4 regions of the Pantoea sp. NSTU24 genome follow, and region 3 is predicted to be linked to each of the others. Evidence: predicted binding sites of a transcription regulator. Region 3 holds the regulator's gene; each other region holds the start of a gene.
What was found. Region 3 encodes CRP, which controls carbon source genes, mostly activating them, when cyclic AMP is high. Its sites were predicted from a motif close to ATGTGANNNNNNTCACAT; they were not measured.
Positions count from the first base shown of each region.

Region 1: a site for CRP is predicted at 2,816-2,833, ahead of ACLHDD_RS06455 (sugar transporter). Genes of this name have one in related genera too.
Region 2: a site for CRP is predicted at 682-699, ahead of glpT (glycerol-3-phosphate transporter). Genes of this name have one in related genera too.
Region 4: a site for CRP is predicted at 2,196-2,213, ahead of ACLHDD_RS00560 (iron-containing alcohol dehydrogenase). Genes of this name have one in related genera too.

Region 1 covers NZ_JBKIWZ010000001.1:1,318,045-1,322,348, reverse strand. The annotation lists gene ACLHDD_RS06470 (TetR/AcrR family transcriptional regulator) at 1-624, opposite strand, end outside; gene bhsA (multiple stress resistance protein BhsA) at 933-1,190, shown strand; gene bhsA (multiple stress resistance protein BhsA) at 1,241-1,498, shown strand; gene ACLHDD_RS06455 (sugar transporter) at 1,576-2,760, opposite strand; gene ACLHDD_RS06450 (hypothetical protein) at 2,969-3,229, opposite strand; gene ACLHDD_RS06445 (MFS transporter) at 3,388-4,304, opposite strand, start outside.
Region 2 covers NZ_JBKIWZ010000001.1:3,424,430-3,428,733, reverse strand. The annotation lists gene ACLHDD_RS16305 (carboxylate/amino acid/amine transporter) at 1-451, opposite strand, end outside; gene glpT (glycerol-3-phosphate transporter) at 826-2,166, shown strand; gene yigL (sugar/pyridoxal phosphate phosphatase YigL) at 2,215-3,015, opposite strand; gene pldB (lysophospholipase L2) at 3,068-4,060, opposite strand; gene rhtB (homoserine/homoserine lactone efflux protein) at 4,173-4,304, shown strand, end outside.
Region 3 covers NZ_JBKIWZ010000001.1:2,895,604-2,899,907, forward strand. The annotation lists gene ACLHDD_RS13890 (YheU family protein) at 1-43, shown strand, start outside; gene ACLHDD_RS13895 (phosphoribulokinase) at 105-974, shown strand; gene ACLHDD_RS13900 (OsmC family protein) at 1,314-1,718, opposite strand; gene crp (cAMP-activated global transcriptional regulator CRP) at 2,023-2,655, shown strand; gene ACLHDD_RS13910 (YccS/YhfK family putative transporter) at 2,713-4,304, shown strand, end outside.
Region 4 covers NZ_JBKIWZ010000001.1:133,372-137,675, reverse strand. The annotation lists gene ACLHDD_RS00570 (D-threonate 4-phosphate dehydrogenase) at 1-884, opposite strand, end outside; gene dtnK (D-threonate kinase) at 877-2,136, opposite strand; gene ACLHDD_RS00560 (iron-containing alcohol dehydrogenase) at 2,324-3,472, shown strand; gene ACLHDD_RS00555 (dihydrodipicolinate synthase family protein) at 3,484-4,304, shown strand, end outside.

The sequences.
Region 1 (4,304 bases), 1.6 Mb from region 3:
CAGGATCGGCCACATCGCCATCAGCGTATCGATAATACTCTCCAGATCGTCACGATCCGCGCCCTCGCGCGCCCGCACCGACATTCCCTGCAGCATACAGCCCAGATAGCGGGAGAGCGCCGGAATGTTAACCGCCTCGCCCAGTTCACCGCGCTGCTGACGCGCCAGCAGGAAATCTCTCAGCACATGCTCCTGCAGCTGATGCTGCTGTTGCAGCATGGCGGCGATCTCGGTAGATGCTGCCGACAGCGCAGAGGAGGTACAAATAAAGAAGCAGCCGCCGGGAGAGTCGCGCTCGGTAAAACAGGCGGCGGTAGCGCGGAAATAGGCGTCGATAGCCCGATCCACGGCCAGCCGATCGTCGGCTAACGCTGCATCTCGCTCCGCGCTGAACCTCTCGATGTAGCGTTCCATCGCCGCACGAAACAGGCCCTCTTTATTCACAAACTCGGCGTAGAGCGTAGGCGCTTTCGCGCCGGTCGCCGCGACCAGGTCAGCCAGAGAGGTACCTTCATAGCCGTGCGTCCAGAACAGGGTCAGTGCTTTATCGAGAGCGGCATCGCGGTCAAACACTTTGGGCCGGCCACGGCATTTCTTTACATCGCAATCCTGAACCTGATGCATACATCCTCACTTGCTATGAAACAGAGTATTAAATTACCGATCATTATAAAAATGTGCAAGGCCCGCAGGCATCCGCCGCAGCGCCGGTTGCCATTTTGTGCGTTCGCCTCCCATTTTCGCCCCGGATGTTAAGTCAGAAAGTGGGCTGAAGCCCATAATCACGCCACTTCGCGATTAAAATAACGCTCATTAAATAAATATTGACGACGGCCACCTCCGGGATCTATCATTTGTTTAACGGTCGTTAATTAAATAACGACACCCCGTTTCAGACCCACTGAACTTCATTACTGAATAGAGAGATTATTATGAACACAATCAAAACCACGCTGGCAGCACTGGCACTGACTACCCTGACATTTGGCGCTTCAGCCGCTGACCTCGTGACAAGCGAACCGGCGAATCAGCAGCCTGTCGGCACTATCGCCGTTCAGGGCGGCAGCAATCTGACCTCGGTTGAAGCGCAGCTGAATGCGAAAGCGGATGAAGCCGGTGCGAAATCGTTCCGCATCACCTCAACCAGCGGCCAGAACAAGCTGCACGGCACCGCGGTGATCTACCAGTAACGGAAATGTTTCAGCTAAGAGAAGTGCGTTGGAACCCGGAGGCAGATAAGATGAAAAGAGTCACGATGATGATGGCGGCGGCGCTGCTGAGCAGCTTTTCATTTGCCAGCGTCGCGGCACAGCAGGTCAGTACGACTCCGCTGGACCAGCAGAAAACAGGCGTAATCAGCGCAACAGGCAGCACCAGCCTGACGTCGCTGGAGCAGCAGCTGTCAGAAAAGGCCAGCGATGCCGGCGCAAAGTCTTTCCGCATCACTTCGACCTCTGGCAACAACAACCTGCATGGCACCGCCATTCTTTATAAGTAATGCCCGTCACGAAGTATGGCGAACAGGCTTCAGATAACCTGCGTATCTGAAGCCTTTTTTATGCGCGCAGCGGGCGTCTAGCCGTTACTGCGCAGCTGCGGATAACGGCGGAAGATATAGACACACCAGAGCAGGGCGATCAGACCGATCATCCCGCCGACGTTGCCGACTTCTGCCATGCCCAGATGCAGACTCACCTGATTCCCCAGCAGCGCGCCCGCGCCGATACCGATGTTATAGATGCCGGACATCAGCGACATCGCCACATCTGTGGCATCCGGTGCCAGCGACAGAACCCGCACCTGCATCGCCAGACCGATCATCATCATCGCCATTCCCCAGACAATGCAGAGCGTAGAGATGGCAGCAGGGCGGATGGCCGCAAAAATCAGCAGTCCCATGCAGAGGGTAATCAGTGCAATCGCGGCAATCAGCAGTGCTGAGGGAAATTTATTGCCCAGCGTGCTGAACAGAATGCTGCCGACAATGCCCGCAGAGCCAAACAGCAGCAGCAGCAGGGTGGTGAAATTGCCGCTGGATTGCGCCACGTTCTGCATAAAGGGTTCGATATAGCTGTAGGCGGTGTAGTGCGCGGTTACCACCAGCGTCACCAGCAGATACATGCTGACCAGCGCCGGACGCCGAAACAGCATCGGCACGCTGCTGAGAGAACCGGTGTGTTCGCTGGGCAGGCGTGGCAGGATCCGCACCAGCATAATCATCAGCACCAGCGCCGACAGACCAATCGCGCCAAAGGTGGTGCGCCAGCCCAGATACTGCCCCACCACACGGCCAATCGGCACACCCAGCACCATCGCCAGGGCCGTACCGGTCGCCAGCATGCTGAGCGCCTGGGTCTTTTTACCGGCCGGTGCCACCCTGATCGCCAGCGAGGCGGTGATCGACCAGAACACGGCGTGCGACAGGGCGATGCCAACCCGGGATACCATCAGCGACCAGAAATCCCACGCGACGGTTGAGAGCGCATGGCTGATCACAAAGACGGCGAAAAGCACGCCCAGCAGCAGCCGTCGCTCGACGTTGCGGGTCAGCAGCATCAGCGGCAGGGAGAGCAGAGCCACGACCCAGGCGTAGATGGTCAGCATAATCCCGACATCCGCCGTCTGCATGGAGAAGTCCGCCGCGATATCGGACAACAGGCCAACCGGAACAAATTCGGTGGTATTAAAAACAAAGGCGGCGATGGCCAGCAGGACGACGCGAAGCCAGGCCGTTTTACGTGAAACAGTTGTTGGTTGCATTGAGGTGTCAAATCAGTCAGTACAGCGGGTCAGGATGGAGCAGACCATCCCATGAAAGTGACCTGCGTCACAAATTACTGAACATTGTAGTGAATAACACGGGAAGAGAAACCTGATAACGCGTTTTTCGTGCGGAAATTTTCGAATCCGTTTCAGCGGAAGGGATGGCGGCCGGGTGCGATATAGCCGTCGCGGGCCGCCTGTCTGACTAGCGTGAGAAGGGCGTGTGCTTCAGGGCCACGCTTTGCTGACCGTCCAGCTCGTCAGGGTGGCTAACCGGGCAGCAGTTCTCACAGCCAATGGCACCCGCATAATATTTTTTAGCCTGCAGGATAGCGGCGTTCACGTGGTAAAAACTGCCCAGAAACAATCTGTTATCCATGTCAGGCAGCCAGGGGCAGCCTGCCGCATGTACCACATGATTATCGTTATATCCCGATTGTTTATTGACGTAATAGTAGAGGGCCACAGGCGTTCCTTGTTGCCGTGAAAAGGCAAAGCAGACGAATTATTTCAATACAAACGATTATAGCGGGAAACGCAGGCGTTGTGGTGAGCTGATTGGCGGGATAAGGTCAGAAGCAGGCCGCGCCAGACCCGGCGCGAAGCCGGATCAGGCGGGACTCGTCAGAGTTTTTTGCTATGCAGCCGCCAGGCAACCAGCAGCGCCAGAATCAGCAGGCTACTGATAAAGAGCGTAATACCGTTCCAGCCGTAGTCATGCCAGAAGAAGCCGCCCAGGGTGCCCGCCACGCTGGAACCTGCGTAGTAGCTGAACAGATAGAGCGACGAAGCCTGCCCCCGCGCCCGGCGCGCGCGCGGGCCAATCCAGCCGCTGGCTACGGCATGCGCGGCAAAAAAGCCCGCAGTGAATAGCATCATGCCGGGCAGAATCAGCCAGAGCGCGTTAAAGGCGGTCATCAGCAGGCCCAGCAGCATCATCGCGGTGGCACCCAGCATCACCGGCCCGCGCCCCAGACGGCTGGTCAGCGCACCTGCCTTGGGCGAACTCCATGATCCGGTCAGGTAAACCACCGACAACAGCCCTACCACCGCCTGACTGAGGTGCCAGGGCGCATCCAGCAGACGGTAGCCGATATAGTTAAACAGCGTGACGAAGGCGCCCATCAGCAGAAATCCTTCGGCAAACAGCCACGGCAGACCCGGATCGCGCCAGTGCAGCCGGAAGTTAATCATCAGGTTACGCGGGCGCAGTGGAATGGGACGGAAATGGCGCGAGGCAGGCAGGATCTTCCAGAACATCAGCGCCGACGTTAGCGAGAAGCAGCCGATGACTGCCACAGCAATCCGCCAGGTGAACAGGTCGGTCAGCACCCCGCTCAGCAGACGTCCGCTCATTCCGCCAATTGAGTTACCGCTGATATAGAGCCCCATCGAAAAGGCGACAACCCGTACATCCATCTCTTCGCTCAGATAGGTCATCCCGACAGCCGCCACGCCACTGAGCGACAACCCCATCAGCGCCCGCATCAGCAGGATGCCATGCCAGCTGGTCATCATGGCCGAGAGCAGGGTACAGAGCG
Region 2 (4,304 bases), 530 kb from region 3:
AGCAGATGTTGGCGAGCTGCACGAGCAGCAGACCCAACCAGAAATGATCGCTGACTTTGTCATAACGGATAATCGCGGCCCCGGCCACGGCCAGCAGCGCACTGAAGAGGTAGCCAATGCGCAGGCGGCGACGACTGATCAGGTCATAAATCAGCGTCACATAGAGGGGCGTCATCACCGTAAACAGCAGGAACTCCGACACGCTGAGGTAGAGATAGGCTTCGAAACTCAGCAGGTACATGACCCCCAGCTGCAGCATCCCCACCAGCATGTAAAGCAGCAGCGTTGACGGACGATAGCCGCGCCAGCGCAGAAAGGGTAAAAACACCAGCGCAGCCAGCGCCAGTCGCATCAGCACAGAGAACCAGCTATCCACCTGACCGGCGAGATATTCACCAATCAGGCTGAACGAGAAGGCCCACAGAATAGTGGTAATAATCAGTAAGAACACGGTAACAACCCCGAAATTAACAGGCCGCCAGTGTAAACAATGTGCCGCCGCGAGACTGTAAAATCTGGTTGACATCCGGTCACAAACCAGGCGACTGGATTGCCTGCTTCGGTGGCCATTTACACGTCCTGACATAACTGTCGATGGAATCGGTTTTCAGCCAGATAAAATGCGCGAAATAATCCATGCCGTGATTACTTTCGCTCTCAACTGTAATAAAACTGTAACAAATGTGTCATTCATCACAGTAACGTGGTGCAACTAACACTATTCTTTGCGCGAAATGGAACATCTTTTGTCCATTTCGTTTTATCCACGTCCTGCCCCAACCTGCTGGGAATTAAAACCATAATGTGCCCTGGAGGGCCTCACTGATGCTGAGTATTTTTAAACCTGCACCACGCCAGCCGCAGGTGGCAGAGGATCGCATTGATCCTCTCTACCGTCGTCTGCGCTGGCAAATTTTCATCGGGATCTTTTTTGGTTATGCGGCCTACTATCTGGTCAGAAAAAACTTTGCCCTCGCCATGCCCTATCTGGTCGAGCAGGGTTTTTCACGCGGTGACCTGGGCTTTGCCTTGTCGGGCATTTCTATTGCCTATGGCTTTTCCAAGTTCATCATGGGATCTGTCTCTGATCGCTCCAACCCGCGCGTCTTTTTACCTGCCGGGCTGATTCTGGCCGCCGCGGTCATGCTGATCATGGGGTTCGTTCCCTGGGCGACCTCCAGCATCATGGTGATGTTCGTGCTGCTGTTTATCTGCGGCTGGTTCCAGGGCATGGGCTGGCCGCCCTGCGGACGCACCATGGTGCACTGGTGGTCACAGAAGGAGCGCGGCAGGATTGTCTCGGTCTGGAACTGTGCGCATAACGTGGGTGGCGGTATTCCGCCGCTGCTGTTTCTGCTCGGGATGGCATGGTTTAACGACTGGAAGGCGGCACTCTATATGCCCGCTTTCGGTGCCATTGCGATTGCGATTCTGGCCTTTGCGCTGATGCGTGATACACCCCAGTCCTGTGGTCTGCCACCGATTGAAGCGTACAAAAACGACTACCCGCCCGACTATGACGCCAGCCATGAAGAGGAGCTGACGGCAAAACAGATCTTCATGAAATATGTGCTGCCGAATAAGCTGCTATGGTACATCGCGCTGGCCAACGTGTTTGTCTATCTGCTGCGTTACGGCATTCTAGACTGGTCGCCGACCTACCTGCGCGAAGTGAAACACTTTACGCTGGATAAGTCTTCGTGGGCTTACTTCCTGTATGAATATGCGGGAATTCCGGGAACGCTGCTGTGCGGCTGGATGTCGGACAAAGTCTTCCGCGGCAACCGTGGCGCGACCGGCGTCTTCTTTATGACGCTGGTGACTATCGCCACCGTGGTCTACTGGCTCAATCCGGCAGGCAATCCCGGGGTTGATATGACCTGCATGATTGTCATTGGCTTCCTGATCTACGGTCCGGTGATGCTGATTGGTCTGCACGCACTGGAGCTGGCACCGAAAAAAGCGGCGGGGACGGCAGCAGGCTTCACCGGCCTGTTCGGCTACCTGGGGGGCTCTGTCGCCGCCAGCGCCATTGTCGGTTATACCGTTGATTACTTCGGCTGGGATGGTGGCTTCATGGTGATGATTGCCGGCTGCGTGCTGGCGGTTATCCTGCTGCTGCTGACCATGGTCAGTGAAAACAGGCACAAAAAGAACATTGCCTGAAAGCAATAAAAAAGGGCCGGATATCCGGCCCTTTTTTATCCAGGAGGCTTAAGCCAGATAGAGCGTGCGCAGCAGCTGCGGCACCGCGTCATCGGCATTGGAACCAATTACATCCAGCTCTGGCAACGTCTCTTTCAGCCGCTGATGCGCGTTCTGCATGATATAGCCCTTTCCGGCCATGCTCAGCATCTCCACGTCATTCATGCCATCGCCAAAGGCGATACAATTTTCCAGCGAGTGGCCCAGCTGTTTTGCGACCGCTTCCAGCGCATGGCCTTTAGATACGCCCCCCGCCATCACTTCCAGACAGGTTGGCAGCGAGAAGCTGACGTTCACCCGGTCCCCCCAGCGCGCCTCAATGGCCTGCTCCATCGGGATCAGATGCTCAGGATTTTCGCAGGTGAAAAAGACCTTGCTGATGTTATTGGTCGGCAGCAGACCTGGCTCATAGACCTGGTAGTTAAACACCGACTCACGGAAATAGTCCTGCTCAGCCGGGCTGGAACGGCTGACAAACCACTCATCGTCACGGTAAACGTGCGTCAGGATATCGCTGTGATGATATTGCAGGCCGAACAGATCGCTGGCGATATCTTCGTCCAGATTGTGGCTGAACACCAGCTCACCGCGGGCGTTGTGCACGCGCGCGCCGTTCGAGGTGATCATATAAGCCGGAATCGCCAGGCTGTCGCGCATCTGGCCCACATCGATATGGTGACGACCAGTGGCGAAAATAAAATGAATCTCTTTCGCGACCAGTTGCTGCAGCGTTTCGCGCGCAAAAGGGGTCAGGCGATGTTCGGGGGAGAGCAGCGTGCCATCCAGATCGGATGCAACGATGTGATACATGAAAACCTCGGATAGCTGGTTCAGCCGGTGTTAACCGGTCGGATAAATAACGTCAGTGATGCGATGAAAAAAAGTCGACCACTGCATTGAGTGCTTCGGCACGCATCTCATCTTTTTCAAACAGGATCTCGTGACGCGCACCGTCGATCACCTGTGGCGTGTTGCCTTCACATGGATGGCCGGCCGCCGCCATCGCGGCACAGAAAAGATCCTGCGAGCGGTTATCGACCACCCGATCGTCGCTGGCCTGTAACAGCAGCAGCGGCGTGGTGATCTTATCAACCTGACTGAGGATATTGCGGCCTGCATGGATGCCTTCACGTACCCAGTGGTAGGTTGGCCCGCCTACGCGAATGGCCGGATCGTCCGCATAAAAACGCAGATTGCGCCGGTAACGCTCGGCACTGTGTGTCAGCCGGTTAATGCCAAACGGGTGGGCGCGCCAGCGTCCGGTACCCAGCGCATAGCCATCGCGCACGGCCGGTCGCTTCTCCGCCCAGTCCAGAATCCGGTGAGCCAGAAAAGAGGGCAACGGTAGCGCAATGCCAAACATCGGTGCCACCAGGACCGCCGCATGAAACGCCTGCGGCTGACGCGCCAGAAACAGCGTTAAGATGGCTCCCCCCATTGAGTGCGCCAGCGCGTAACGCTGCTGGTAGTGACCGCTGACGATCTCTTTCAGATAGAGCGTTTCCAGATCGTCGACGTAGTGGGTAAATTCCGCCACATGGCCGCGATGGGAATCTTCCAGCAGGCGATCGGATCGTCCCTGGCCGCGATGATCCAGGATGATCACGTCAAAGCCGCAGTGAAACAGATCGTAGGCCAGTTCAGGGTATTTGATGTAGCTCTCAATGCGTCCCGGCACAATCAGGATCACACGCTGATGTTGCGGTGATGTGAAACGCACATAGCGCAGCGTCAGATTGCCGACGCCGGTAAATTCACACTCTTCGCGGCGGTGCCAGAAGTCGAGCAGCGGCCCGGTGGCGAAGGCCGCAAAGGCTTTTTCCCGTCTCAGCCAGCTGGCTTTATGTTGATCCATTCGCCCTCCTGTTGAGCGGATACCGCGTCCTGAATGCTCTGCGCAGGCCGTAGCGCCGCGCTTAATTCTGGCGTATTGTGTCACAATTCCGTGACTAAAGAGAGCCTGACCCATGACCATCGAATGGTGGCTGACCTATCTGCTTACCACAACCATTCTCAGCCTGTCGCCGGGCTCCGGTGCCATTAACACCATGAGTACCGGGATCAGCCACGGCTACCGCGGCACGGTGGCGTCGATCTCG
Region 3 (4,304 bases):
TGAATCGGTCAATATTATGCCGCGCAACGCCTTCCGGGGCTGATGCGCCCACAGCCATTTCATGCTAACAATGCCTGTTACCCGATCTCACAGGGAGCTTCTCTATGTCTGCACGTCATCCTGTTATCGCAGTGACTGGTTCCAGCGGTGCAGGAACCACCACCACCAGCCTCGCATTTCGCAAAATCTTTCAGCAGCTTAATCTTCATGCGGCGGAGCTGGAAGGCGACAGTTTTCACCGCTTCACCCGCCCTGAAATGGATATGGCGATCCGTAAGGCGCGCGATTTAGGACGTCACATCAGCTACTTTGGCCCTGAAGCCAACGACTTTGGCCTGCTGGAGCGAAGCTTTAAAGAGTATGGCTATAGCGGACAGGGACAGTCGCGCAAATATCTGCACACCTACGATGAGGCGGTGCCGTGGAATCAGGTGCCCGGCACCTTCACACCATGGCAGCCGCTGCCGCAGAACACCGACATCCTTTTCTATGAGGGTCTGCACGGCGGCGTGGTGACGGCGCAGCACAACGTGGCAAAGCAGGTCGATCTGCTGGTGGGCGTGGTCCCGATTGTTAACCTTGAGTGGATCCAGAAGCTGGTACGCGATACCAGCGAGCGTGGTCACTCCCGTGAAGCGGTGATGGATTCCGTCGTCCGGTCGATGGAAGATTACATCAACTTCATCACGCCACAGTTCTCACGAACCCATATCAACTTTCAGCGCGTCCCGACCGTGGACACCTCAAACCCGTTTGCCGCTCGCGCCATCCCGTCACTGGATGAGAGTTTTGTGGTGATTCATTTTCAGGCGCTGGAAGATATCGACTTCCCCTATCTGCTGGCGATGCTGCAGGGCTCTTTTATCTCGCACATCAATACGCTGGTCGTGCCCGGCGGCAAAATGGGCCTGGCGATGGAGCTGATTATGGGCCCGCTGGTGAAGCGGCTGATGGAAGGTAAACGGATAGAGTGAGGGAATGAATGCGCAGGTTTCAGGAATGTCGCTACAGACAAAACCTGGGCACACAGGATCGGACAGTGCATTAGCTCAACACACAGGGAACCGGGGCAGAAGAGGAAAGCGTCCCGCGCCCAGGACCAAAACGCCGGGCGCGTTTTTGAACACCGCAATGCGTTGGCCCGGCTACGGGCGCACATCAGGGATGAGATGCGCAATCGCGCGGCCAGCAATGGGCTCAGGCGACGTTCCGATCTGACCCCATTTCCTGCGCAGGCACAATCTCAACGCGGATTCCCTGCCCGGGTCAGGTCTTATAACGGACGGCCACTCACGTTAAAAAACCTGCGGCTATTATAACTCAATGACTTCGTAGCTGTGCGTCATTGTCACGCCTTTACCCAGCATGATGGCGACCGAGCAATATTTTTCCGCCGAAAGATCCACCGCGCGTGAGACCGCTTTATCCTGGAGCGATTTGCCACTAACGATAAAATGCAGGTTGATGTGCGTAAAGATTCGCGGTGCCTCTTCACGACGTTCTGAGGTCAATTTTACTTCGCAATCAGCCACATCGTTGCGGCCTTTTTGCAGAATTGAGACTACGTCGATCGCGCTGCACCCACCCGCCGCCATCAGCACCATCTCCATTGGACTGGGCGCTTTATCCCCCGAATTGCCATCCATCAGGATCTGATGGCCGGATGAGGATTCTCCAAGGAATGTCAGTCCTTCTACCCATTTCACTCTTGCCTGCATGATTTTTACTCCGGAATACGCTGTTTTGTCGCCAGAGTACGCTTTCCCCTGGTAAACAGCAATCCGGAGAAATCCGCCTGTAGCTGAAGCGAGACAACAGAAGACAGTCGGCTAAAGCTGTGCTACAAACAGTGCTGAAAATAGTTTTCGTCACCCGATGACGAAGCCGGGAAGAATGATGCGCACTGCGCCTGATGCGGCCCGAATAATTTCCTGAAAGGGAAAACGCTTGAAGCTTTCACCGCCTGACAGGGAAAACTGCCCCCTGTATTTTGGGCACGATTACAACAGAGGATAATAGCGAATGGTTCTCGGCAAACCGCAAACAGACCCTACACTCGAATGGTTCCTGTCCCATTGCCATATTCACAAGTATCCATCCAAAAGTACGCTGATTCATCAAGGTGAAAAAGCAGAAACGCTTTACTACATCGTGAAAGGTTCCGTCGCGGTTCTGATTAAAGATGAAGAAGGCAAAGAGATGATTCTTTCCTACCTGAATCAGGGTGATTTTATTGGTGAGCTTGGCCTGTTCGAAGAAGGCCAGGAGCGCAGCGCCTGGGTACGTGCGAAAAGTGCGTGTGAAGTGGCAGAGATTTCCTACAAGAAATTCCGTCAGCTGATTCAGGTTAACCCTGACATCCTGATGCGACTCTCGTCGCAGATGGCGCGTCGCCTGCAGGTCACGTCCGAAAAAGTGGGTAATCTCGCTTTCCTCGACGTCACCGGACGCATTGCACAGACCCTGCTCAACCTGGCGAAACAGCCAGATGCCATGACGCATCCCGACGGCATGCAAATTAAAATTACGCGTCAGGAAATTGGCCAGATTGTTGGTTGTTCACGTGAAACCGTGGGCCGTATTCTGAAGATGCTGGAAGATCAGAATCTGATCTCTGCACACGGCAAAACCATCGTCGTTTACGGCACCCGCTAATTCCTGTCACCCACGGCGTGATGGCAACATCACGCCGTTATTGTTTGTGCTGAGCCGATGTGGCGTCGAATAATTTACCATCCTGAAGTGAACTACGCCTTGCGGCAGACGCTGGTGCTCTGCCTGCCGGTCGCGCTGGGCTGGCTGACTGGCGACCTGCAAAAAGGCCTGCTCTTCTCGCTGGTGCCTGCCTGCTGCAACATCGCTGGTCTGGATACACCGCATAAACGCTTCTTCAAACGCCTGATCGTGGGTGGCAGCCTGTTTGCCCTCGGTAGCTTCCTGATCCAGTGGCTCACTCTGCAGACGGTGCCGCTGCCGCTGATCCTGTTGATCATGCCCCTGCTGCTCGGCGTAACCGGCGAGATCAGCCCGCTGCATGGTCGTCTGCTGCCCGGCACCCTTATCGCCGCTATCTTTACCCTGAGCCTGGTCGGTCGCATGCCGATCTATGTTCCGCCGCTGCTCTATATTGGCGGTACGCTCTGGTACGGGCTGTTTAACTGGTTCTGGTTCTGGCTGTGGAAAGAGCAGCCGATGCGCGAGAGCCTGAGTCTGATCTACCGCGAGCTGGCTAACTACTGCGACGCCAAATATACCCTGCTGACGCAGCTGACCGACCCGGAAAAGGCCCTGCCGCCGTTGCTGGCTCGCCAGCAGAAGGTGGTCGATCTGATCAACACCTGTTATCAGCAGATGCACATGCTGTCGGCCAGCCGCGACCACAGCCACAAGCGGCTGACGCGCGCCTTTCAGGTGGCGCTGGATCTGCAGGAGCATATCTCGGTCAGCCTGCATCGGCCGGAAGAGGTGCAGAAGCTGGTCGAGCAGAGCCATGCCGAAGCGGTGATCCGCTGGAATGCCAAAACCATCTCGGCCCGGCTGTGGGTGCTGGCGGATAATATTCTTTACCACCGCCTGCCCGAACGTTTTGCAATGGACAAACAGCTCGGCGCGCTGGAGAAAATCGCGCATCAGCATCCCAACAATCCGGTGGGGCATTTCTGCCTGTATCACTTCAACCGGATTGCCCGGGTCCTGCGAACGCAGAAACCGCTTTATCAGCGCGACCTGATGGCCGATCGCCAGCGCCGCCTGCCGCTGCTGCCCGCCCTGCGCAGCTACCTCTCGCTGCGCTCCTCGTCACTGCGCACCGCCGCTCGCTTTGCAGTCATGCTGATGCTGGGCAGCGCGCTGGCGCTGTTCTTCAACATTCCCAAGCCCTACTGGATCCTGATGACCATTATGTTCGTCAGCCAGAACGGCTACAGTGCCACCCGTGTCCGCATCCAGCACCGGGCGCTGGGCACCTTTGCCGGGCTGGTGATTGCGGCCGCCACGCTGCGTCTGGCGGTGCCGGAGTCGCTGGTGCTGCTGATCATGCTGGCGATCACCTTTATCAGCTACCGCTTTACCCGCCAGTTTTATGGCTGGTCGATGATCGGCTTCACGGTGACCGCCGTGTACTCGCTGCAGCTGCTGTCGCTGAACGGCGCACAGTTTCTGCTGCCGCGACTGATGGATACGCTGATGGGCTGCCTGATCGCTTTTGGCGGAATGCTCTGGCTCTGGCCGCAGTGGCAGAGCGGCTTGCTGCGACAGAACGCGCATGATGCGCTGGAAACCTATCAGGATGCACTCCGGCTGTT
Region 4 (4,304 bases), 2.8 Mb from region 3:
GACGTCCGGATAAACGGCAGGCCTGCGGTGATATTCACGCCATCATAAAAGCCCAGCAGCTTAAGCGGAATGTGTCCCTGATCGTGGTACATCGCTACCACCATGTCATACAGCCCCTCCTGGCATTGCAGGAACACGGTATCCGGCGGACAGGGTCCGTAAACGTCTATGCCCTGCGCTTTCATCGCCTGAATCGCGGGCGCGACCGTCGTAATCTCCTCATCCCCGAACAGCCCGTTTTCTCCGGCGTGCGGATTAACCCCCGCCACCGCGATGCGCGGGGCGTGATTACCCACACGGCGCAGGAAGCTGTCCGCCATCTCTATCACCGTTTTGATGCGCGTCTGGTTCAGCGTGTCGAGGAATTTGCGCAGTGCGATGTGGGTCGTGACATGGATGACTTTCAGTTTGTCGGTGTAGAGCACCATCGCGTAATCTCTGGTGTCGGTCAGGTGCGCCAGCAGTTCGGTGTGTCCCGGATAGAGATGACCGGCGGCATGCATTGCCTCTTTGTTCAGCGGTGCGGTGGCAATGGCGTGAACCTCCCCCGCCAGCGCCAGGGCGGTTGCCCGCTTCACGCAGCGCCACGCCAGATCGCCCGCCTCTTTCTGCACGACGCCAGGCTTCAGGGCGGCGGGATCCGCCAGCGGCTCATCAATGACATTAATGATGCCCGGCGCAAAGTGCGCATCCTGCACCCGATCCAGCACCCGTAATTCAGCCTGGGGTGTAATGTTCATTGCCATGATGCGACGCAGCGTGCTGGCGCAGCCAATCACTACGGCAGGAATCCCATTCAGCTCACCTTCAGAGAGTGATTTGATAATGATTTCCGGACTGATGCCCGCCGGGTCGCCCATCGTAATCGCAATAATTTTACTCACTCGACTTCTCCTCAATAAAACCAATGGCTGCTACCAGCGTATTCGCATCACCAAAGCCACCCGCTTTGGTCATCACCGGCAGAGTAAATTCACTGCTAAGCAGAACCCCGTGCGGCACACAATCCGCCACCAGACCCTGAATGTTGAAGCCGCTGGCACCCAGCGCTTGCGCGACGGCGATCGCCACGTCGCCCCCTGACAGATAGAGCGCATGCGGCAGCGCGGCGCGGCAGAGGCTTAAGGTCATCTCACCCAGCAACTGGCAGATCGCCTCACCCAGTTGCTGGCGCGTCAGACTGTGCTGCTGGCAGAGCGCATCGATCGCGTGGCGCTGAGCGCGATGCTGACAGGTGCGGATCACCGTGTGGCGACCGGCCCGCAGCGCGTCAGCTGCCTGCGCGATCCAGCGCGTCCGATCCGGCCACGCGGGTTGCTGAAACAGCTGAGCAATATCGACGTCCACAATCGCAACGGGCCGCTGCTGCTGCAGGACAGCGATTTGCTGCTGCGCGCTGTCACTCATCGATCCCACTACCGCCAGCACCGGCCGGGCCGGGCGAACCGAGAGCGCCGCGCCCAGCGCATCGCTTAATCCGGCGGCCCCGACCAGCAGCGGCTTCTCGTGCAGTCGCGCCGCCGCCGCAATCAGCCGCGTCAGATCGGCCTCATTTTCGGCATCCACCACCACCACCCCCTGCGCCGCGGCCAGTACAGCATCAAGCCGATCGCTGCGCAGCGTCGCGAGATCGATCTCCGCGCCGTCGATCTGCATCTGATCGAGAACGCGGGCGCTGCGGATCGGGGTTTTGGGATCGCTGGCAAATTCGGTTTCCGTCAGCAAACGCTGATCGACCCATACGTGACCCTGCCGTGTCGTGCGGCCCAGTCGCGGCACCGCCGGCACCACCAGCGCCAGGGTTTTGCCGCTGGCGCGCAACGCTGCCACTGTTTCCGTACCGGCGTTGCCGCGCAGCGTGGAGTCCATCTTCTTAAACAGCCAGCCCGGCTGAAACTGTGTCGTGTAGTGCTGCACCACCTGCGTGACGCGTGCCGCCGCCTGCCCGGCGCTGACGGCCCGGCTATCGGTGCTGATGACCAGTACATCCGCCACCTCATCCGGCAACGACGCCTCCAGGCCAAACAGCACCTGCACGCGGGCACCGGCCCGGGCCAGTCCGCTTCCGGCATCGTTGGCACCGGTAAAGTCATCAGCGATGACCAGCACCGGTGTTTTCCATATTGATGAGTTCATCCTTACTCCTGTCAGGCAATTGCCGCTGCATTTGATTATATTCAATCATGATTGATTATATGTGAGCAAGTTCAAATTAATCGAAATCGATATGCCTTATAAATTTAGCCACACAGAGTGACTTGATTCGCATTGCGCTGAGCAAAATTAATCATGTGCTTCGCTGCGACGGTAAAGAGGGGATGAAATGAACATTAACAGCACGGTAATCAGCGGCTACCAGGCGCTGAATGACATGCGCTATCTGCTACAGGGCGTCTCTGCCGCAGTGGTGGTCACGGATCGTAATATTGAGGCGATTCCGGCGGTACAGGCGCTGATAGGGCAACTGCGGGATCGGATTCCGCAGCTCTGCCTGGTCAACAGCGTCCCGCCTGAGCCTAGCCAGCACGATGTCGCCGCGATCCTGGCGACGCTTCCCCATCAGCAGGCTGACATGGTGATCGGCATCGGCGGTGGCAGCGTACTGGATGTGGCGAAGCTGCTCTCTGTGCTCTGCCTTGATACAGCACCGTCGCTCGACGCCCTGCTGGCAGGTGAAAAGCCGCAGCGCCGCACCCGTTCGATACTGATTCCGACCACCGCCGGAACCGGTTCTGAAGCCACGCCCAATGCGATTCTGGCTATCCCGGAGAAAGAGACTAAAGTCGGTATTATTTCCCCGGTGATGCTGCCGGATGTGGTGGCGCTGGTGCCGGAACTCACGACCAGCATGCCCGCCCACATCGCCTCTTCGACCGGCATTGATGCGCTCTGCCATCTGATTGAGTGCTTCACGGCCAACGTCGCCAATCCGGTTAGCGACAACTATGCACTGACCGGCATGAAGAAGCTGTTTACGCATCTTGAGACCACCCTGCGTGAGCCCGACAATTTACAGGCACGGCTGGAGATGCTCTGGGCCTCTTACTATGGCGGCGCAGCCATCGCCCATGCCGGTACCCATCTGGTGCATGCCCTCTCCTATCCGCTCGGCGGCAAATATCATCTGCCACACGGGGTCGCTAACGCCATTCTGCTGGCACCCTGCATGCGCTTTGTCCGTCCTGCGGCAGTGAGCAAGTTCGCTCAGGCCTATGACCTGCTGCCCGATGCCGACAGCCATTTAAGCGATGAAGAGAAATCCCATGCGCTGGTGAATTATTTCACCGCGTTGGTCGCGCGGCTGCAGCTGCCTGCCAGTCTCGAAGAGCTGGGCATCAGCCCGGATCACCTGTCCTATTTGGTGGAAGCGGCACTCGACGTTCAGCGCCTGATGAAAAATGTGCCGATGACTGTCAGCGCTGACGATGTGCGCGCCATCTACCTGACACTGTTTCCTTCCTGCCAGGCGTAATGAGGATTGTTATGAATAAGAAAATAGAGGGCATTCTGACGGCCATCGTCACCACTTTTGACCGTGAAGGGGCCTTTGATCCGGTCACGCAGCGCGAGCAGGTCAGACGACAAATCAATGCCGGTAACGGGATCTTCTGCGGCGGCACTAACGGCGAATTTTTTGTGCTGAATGAGCAGGAGAAAATTGCCGTCACCACCACCTGCGTGGATGAAGTCAACGGCCGGGTGCCGGTGGTCGCACATATCGGCGAGATTTCGACCCGCGAAACTATCCGGCTCGGGCAGCAGATTGGCCGTCTGGGCGTGGACGCGGTCTCCGCGATCACACCGTGGTTTGTTCCGCTGAAACAGCAGGAACTGATTGATCACTATCAGCGCGTGGCGGATGCGCTTCCGGTACCGCTGTTCCTCTATAACATCCCGGCACGCACCGGCAACACCCTGCAGCCCGAAACGGTACGTACACTGGCGGCGCATCCAAACATCGTCGGCATCAAAGACTCCGCAGGCAGCTATGAGAGCCTGAACGGATTTCTGCAGGCCACTGCCGACTGTAAAGGCTTCAATGTTCTGAACGGCCCGGATTCATTGATCCATCAGGGGTTCGTTGAGGGCTGTTCCGCCGCCATTTCCGGACTGGCTAACGTGGCCCCGGCGGCCATTAACGCGATCTGGGCGCGCTTCAGCGCCGGAGATATCGCCGGTTCGCAGCAGGCACAGGAGAGCGTGACCGGACTGCGCACCGCGCTCTATAGCATCGGTTTTTCACCCGCCGCCGTGAAAAAAGCGGTCAGCCTGCAGGGCTTTGAGGTCGGTGAAAGTCGCTATGC